2 regions of the Frigoribacterium sp. AC394 genome follow, and region 2 is predicted to be linked to the other one. Evidence: predicted binding sites of a transcription regulator. Region 2 holds the regulator's gene; the other holds the start of a gene.
What was found. The regulator LexA, encoded in region 2, represses DNA repair genes until DNA is damaged. The targets are predictions, from matches to a motif close to TCGAACANNTGTTCGA.
Positions count from the first base shown of each region.

Region 1: a site for LexA is predicted at 1,165-1,180, ahead of ACZZY9_RS02545 (DNA polymerase III subunit alpha). Genes of this name have one in related genera too.

Region 1 covers NZ_OZ409834.1:558,987-562,234, forward strand. The annotation lists gene ACZZY9_RS02540 (FUSC family protein) at 1-1,107, opposite strand, end outside; gene ACZZY9_RS02545 (DNA polymerase III subunit alpha) at 1,220-3,248, shown strand, end outside.
Region 2 covers NZ_OZ409834.1:3,108,262-3,111,509, forward strand. The annotation lists gene hflX (GTPase HflX) at 1-990, shown strand, start outside; gene lexA (transcriptional repressor LexA) at 1,061-1,750, opposite strand; gene ACZZY9_RS14515 (LysM peptidoglycan-binding domain-containing protein) at 2,001-2,387, shown strand; gene ACZZY9_RS14520 (histidinol-phosphate transaminase) at 2,497-3,248, shown strand, end outside.

The sequences.
Region 1 (3,248 bases), 2.5 Mb from region 2:
GGGCCGGGGCGCGGTGCCGTCGTCGGGGTCGAGCGCGGCGACGATGCGACCGAGCGAGACGGCGATCGACACCCCGCCGCTGGTGTCGGTGGTGGGGCGGTCGCGGTGGGCGTCGATCGCCTCCCAGAGGTCGGCGATGCGCCGACGCGCCTCGACGAACACGTCCGCGTCGGAGTCGTGGCGCCTGATCACCTCGGCGACCCCGTGCAGGGTGTGCGCCACGGCCGGGGCGAGCGAGTCGGGCATGCCGATCTGGCGGCCGATGCGCCTGCCGAGGACCCCGGAGACCTCGGCGATGTCCTGCAGATGGAACGAGACCCGCTCGAACGCGGCCAGTTCGGCGTACTCGTGGCCGAGATCGCGTCGACGCAGCAGCCACCGGGGATTCATCCGCCGCGACTCGTCGGCGTACTGCACCGACGAGCGCACGCTGTGCAGGGTCGCGGGCAGCTCGCCGACGCGCTCCTCCCAGTCGTCGTCCTCGAGGGGCCAGGGCGTCTCGAAGACCCCGGCGATCTCGTCGGCCCGGTCGGCGAGCGCCTGCCGGACCCGTCGGAGCCGCGTCTCGGCGCGCGAGGTGTTCAGAGGCGGCACGATCACGAAGTTGAGGACGACGCCCACGACGACGCCGACGCCGAGCTGGACGATGTAGCCGATGCCGTACGACTCGGTGTCCGATCCTCCGAGCAGCAGCACGAACAGGCCGGCGGTGAGCACCCAGTCGCGACCGGCCCCGAGCCAGCGGATGCCGGCGAGCACGACGCCGATGCCGACCAGCACGCCGACGGCGAGGACTCCTGGCGGGCCGTCCTGCATGGCGAAGACCGCCGTGGCGAGGGCGATGCCGATGACGACGCCCAGCAGCACCTGGATCCCCTGTCGCAGCGAGGCCCGCAGCGTCGGGTACATGGCGATGACCGCGCCGAGCGGCGCGTAGTACGGGTAGTCGGCCGCCGTGCCGGGGATCTGCGGGGCGATCCAGTAGGCGAGCCCCGCGGCGAGCGCCGTCTTCACCGCCAGCAGGAGGCGCGGCTGGGCGAGCAGCACGCGGGTCCAGTGCCCGACGGCGCGGGCGTCCCGATCGAGGGTCGAGCGGCGGTCGGTCATGGCTCGATGATGCCAGCCGGCGGGCGTCGCCGCCGGGTCGTCGACCACGTACACTGATCGAACATCTGTTCGAACCGACCCGGCCGGGGGGTCTGAGCACGAGGCACCAGTCATGCGTTTCACCCATCTCCGCGTCGCGTCGTCGTTCAGCGCGCACTACGGCACCGCCCACCCGAAGACCCTCGTCGAGACCGTGGCCGAGCGACGGGCCGACGCCGCGGCGATCACCGACCGCGACGGGCTCTACGGGGCGATCCGGCACATCGGCGCGTGTCGCGCCGCGGGCGTCGACCCGATCGTGGGGGTGGAGCTGGGGTGCCGCGACGATCGGGCCGGCGGAGGCGCTGCTGCGGGTGCGGGTGCTCCGGTCGATCGGATCGTCGTGCTGGCGCACGGGTCGATCGACGGCGGCGCTCCGGGTGCGGGGTGGGCGGCGCTCTGCCGGTTGATCAGCGCCGCGCACGGCCGGGCGACACGGAAGGCGAGCGGCAGCGCGAACAGCGTGGCGACCATCGGCCGGTCGCGGGTCCGGGCGTTCGTCCAGGGCGAGTCGGGGCCCGCCGCGACCGTGCTGCTCGGCCCGGACTCCGACGTGGGTCGACTGGTGCAGGCGGGTCGGCACACCGAGGCGGCGGCGTCGCTGGCCGACTGGGCGGCCGAGCTGCCGGGTGGCGTGGTGGTCGAGGTCGTCTGCCATCTGACCGAGCCGGGCGAGAGCCGGAGCATCCGGCACGCGGCCCGCATGCTCGAGCTGGCCGACCACGTCGGAGTGCCGGCCGTGCTGACCAACGCCGTCCGCTACCTCGACCCCGACGAGGCGGTCACCGCCGACGTCCTCGACTCGGCGGGCCATCTCGCCGCCCTGGGCAGCTTCCGCCCCCAGCCGAACGCGCAGGCGTTCCTGAAGTCGGCCGATGCGATGCGCGCCGTCGCGCGGATGGTGACCGACGCCTCCTCGCTGCCTCGCAGCTCCGCCGACGAGATGCTGTCCGCGACGGAGCGACTGGCCGACCGGTGCCGACTCGACCCCGCCGCCGATCTCGGCTGGGGTCGGCCGAAGGTCCCCGAGCCGAGTGCGATCGGAGTCGACGGCGATCCCGACCAGGTGCTGTTCCGCCGGGCGGAGGCGGGGATCACCGAGCGGTTCGGTGACGCCGGTCGCGCTCTGCGCGAGAAGGTCGACGAGCGCATGCGCTACGAGCTCGGCATCATCACGGGGTTCGGCTTCGCCGGGTACTTCCTGACCGTGGCCGACGTGTCGAAGCTGATGCGCGACATGAGGGTGCGGAACGCCGCACGCGGGTCGGGGGCGGGCAGCCTCGTCACCTATCTGCTGCGGATCTCGAACGTCGATCCGATCGAGCACGATCTGCTGTTCGAGAGGTTCCTCGGCAACAAGCGGGAGACGCTCCCCGACATCGACATCGACGTCGAGTCGGCGAGGCGTCACGAGGTCTACCGGGCGATCTTCGACCGGTACGGCAGCAACCGGGTGACCCTCATGTCGATGCAGTCGACCTACCGGGGGCGAGGCGCCGTCCGCGACGCCGGTCTGGCGCTCGGTCTCGACGACGAGCAGATCGACCTCGTCGCCAAGAACGTCTGGCGCTCGAACGCCCGCGACCTGCGGACGGCCCTGGCCGAGAAGCCCGAGCTGCGCGAGATCGCCGAGCTGGCCCGCAGCGACGGGCAGATCGACCTGCTGGTCGATCTCAGCGAGCGACTCGACCGGCTGCCGCGGCACATCTCGATGCATCCGTGCGGGGTGATCCTCGGCGACTCCGGTCTGCTCAGCATGACGCCGGTCCAGCCGAGCGGCATCGGTCTGCCGATGAGCCAGTTCGACAAGCACGACATGAACGACGCCGGTCTGCTGAAGCTCGACGTGCTGGGGGTGCGCATGCAGAGCACCCTGGCGTACGCGCTCGACGAGATCGAGCGAGTGAACGGCTCGAGGGCCGCGGTGGCCGGTGCGCTGCCGGTGGACGCACGGTACGTGAACAGAGAGGGGCGGATCGAGCTCGACGAGATCCCGCACGACGACGAGCCGACGTTCGCGGCGATCAGGACGACGCACACGCTCGGCATGTTCCAGATCGAGAGCCCGGGGCAGCGCGAGCTGATCGGCAAGATGCAGCCCG
Region 2 (3,248 bases):
GACCGGACGGCCGTCATCCTGGACATCTTCAGTCAGCACGCCAAGAGCCGGGAGGGCAAGGCGCAGGTCGAGCTGGCTCAGCTCGAATACCTGCTGCCCCGACTGCGCGGCTGGGGCGACTCGATGTCGCGGCAGGCCGGTGGCCAGGTAGGAGGCGCGGGTGCCGGAATGGGCAGCCGCGGCCCCGGAGAGACCAAGATCGAGCTCGATCGGCGACGGATCCACACGCGCATGGCGCGCCTCCGTCGGCAGATCAAGGAGATGAAGCCCGCGCGCGACGCCAAGCGGGCCAACCGAGACCGCAACGAGGTGCCTTCGGTGGCCATCGCGGGCTACACCAACGCGGGCAAGTCGAGCCTGCTCAACAGGTTGACGAGTGCCGGCGTGCTCGTCGAGAACGCCCTCTTCGCGACCCTCGACGCGACGGTGCGCAAGAGTTCGACGACAGACGGTCGGCCGTTCACCTACGCCGATACGGTGGGTTTCGTCCGCAACCTGCCGCATCAGCTGGTCGAGGCCTTCCGCTCCACCCTCGAGGAGGTCGCGGCGTCGGACGTCATCGTCCACGTCGTCGACGGCTCGCATCCCGACCCGGCGGCGCAGCTCGCGACGGTCCGCGAGGTCGTCAGCGAGGTCGACGGGGGCGACATCACCGAGATCGTGGTGTTCAACAAGAGCGACCTGGTCGACCCCGACCAGCGACTCGTGCTCCAGGGCCTCGTCCCCACCGCGGTCTTCGTCTCGGCCCGGACGGGCGAGGGCATCGACGAGCTCCTCGAGCGCATCGCCTCGACCCTTCCGACCCCCGACGTCGAACTCGAGCTGCTCGTGCCGTACGACCGGGGCGACGTCGTCTCTCACCTCCACGACTCCGGTCGTGTCGTCGAGACGGAGTACGAGGAGGCCGGCACGCGCGTGCACGCCCGGGTCTACCCGAGCGACGTGGCCTGGTTGTCCCCGTTCGTCGACCGCGAGGCCGTCTCGAGCTGAGTGGACCGAGTCGACCACGACGAAGCCCCCCGCCGAGTGGCGGGGGGCTTCGTCGTTCGTCGAGTCGGGGTCACACCGACCGGAGCACGGCGACGACCTTCCCGACGATCTGAGCATGGTCGCCGACGATCGGCTCGAACGCGCTGTTGCGGGGGAGCAGCCAGGTGTGGCCGTCGCGCTGACGGAAGACCTTGACCGTCGCCTCGTCGTCGAGCATGGCGGCCACGATGTCGCCGTTCTCCGCCGAGTTCTGCTGCCGGACGACGACCCAGTCGCCGTCGCAGATGGCGGCGTCGATCATGGAGTCGCCGACGACCCGCAGCATGAAGAGGTCGCCCTTGCCGACGAGCTGGCGGGGGAGGGGCATCACGTCTTCGACCTGCTGCTCGGCCGTGATCGGGATGCCGGCGGCGATGCGCCCCACCATCGGAACGTGCGCCGTGTCGCCGTCGTCGCTCGTCGTCAGGATGCTCGTCACGGGTGCGAGGGCGGGCGCCTCGGTCGAGAGGACCTCGAGGGCGCGGGGCCGGTTCGGATCGCGTCGGATGCGACCGGCGAGCTCGAGCTGGTTCAGCTGGTGGGTCACGCTCGACAGCGACTTCAGGCCGACGGCGTCGCCGATCTCACGCATGCTCGGCGGGTAGCCGCGCTGTCCGATGCTCTGCTGGATGGCCGTCAGGATCGACGTCTGCTTGGCCGTCAGCTCCTTGCGCGTGACCGAGCCCGTCTCGGTCGACCGGGTGCGCTGCGCGTCGCTCATGTGTCTCCTGCCGTGGATGTCGGTGGTCGCTGTTCTACTCGGACCACCGATCGAAACCGTATCCGATGCGGCGTCTTCGGCGAAACACATGTTCGAGTGTGTCGTCGATCCACGCCAGAGAAATCGAACATCGGGGTTGAAATCGACCTTGATCGAAGATATGTTCGGAACACGTCTTCGTGCCCGGTGTTCCCGGCCGATCGCCGGGCACGAACACGGACGTCTCCTCTAGCGGTGAAAGGACCACCTCATGAGCGCCATCACGACCACCACTACCACTCCCATTTCCACCGACGACGCCGTCGCCTCCTTCTCTTCGCCCCCGCGCGTCCGGCTGCGCATCACCCGCCGGGGGCGTCGTGTCGTCAGCACCGCCGTCGGCCTGCTCGTCGCCGGTGTCGTCGGCGGCGTGCTCCTCGCCGGGCCCGGTGCGATCGCGTCGGACACCGCCGGTGCCGCGTCGTTCGACTACGTCACGGTCGACGGGGGAGACACCCTGTGGCAGGTCGCGTCCGAGATCGCACCCACCAAAGACCCTCGCGACGTCATCAGCGACATCGTGCAGTTGAACAACCTCAGCAGCACCGAGGTCGCGGCAGGGCAGTCGCTCGCCGTCCCCGCTCAGTACTCCGACTGACAGGCCGCCCATCGGGGCTCCGTCTCCAGAGACTTCCAGGGGGCGCGACCGCTGTCAGCCGAGGGTCGACGATTCGGGACTCCGTCCGGTGGAGACCTACCATGGAGCGGTGTCCTTCAGCCTCGACGACCTCCCCATCCGCGACGACCTCCGTGGCCTGACGCCTTACGGTGCACCTCAGACCAGGGTGCCCGTGGCTCTCAACGTCAACGAGAACACGCATCCGATTCCCGAGAACGTGGCACGCGACATCGTCGCATCGATCGCGCAGGCCGTCCTCGAGGTGAACCGGTATCCCGACCGTGAGTTCACGCAGTTGCGGGACTCCCTGGCCGACTACCTGGGTCACGGTCTGACACGAGACAACATCTGGGCGGCGAACGGCTCTAACGAGGTCATCCAGCAGATCCTCCAGGCCTTCGGCGGCCCCGGGCGGAGCGTCCTCGGCTTCCCTCCGACGTATTCGATGCACTCGATCATCGCGGCGGGCACTGGCAGCACCTGGGTCGAGGGTGTACGAGATGTCGACTTCACCATCAGCCCCGAGACGGCCGTCGCCGAGATCCGTCGTACCGAACCGGACATCGTGTTCTTCTGCGGTCCGAACAACCCGACGGGCACGCCCCTCGACCTCGCCACGGTCGAGGCCGCCTACGACGCGACCGACGGCATCGTCTTCGTCGACGAGGCGTACGCCGAGTTCATGCCCGTCGGCCAGCCCACGGCTCTGACCCTTCTCGAAGGCCGGCCTCGACTCATCGTCTCGCGCACCATGAGCAAGGCCTTCGCCTTCGCCGGGGCGCGGGTCGGATACCTCGCCGCCCACCCGGCCGTGACCGACGCGCTCCGTCTGGTGCGCCT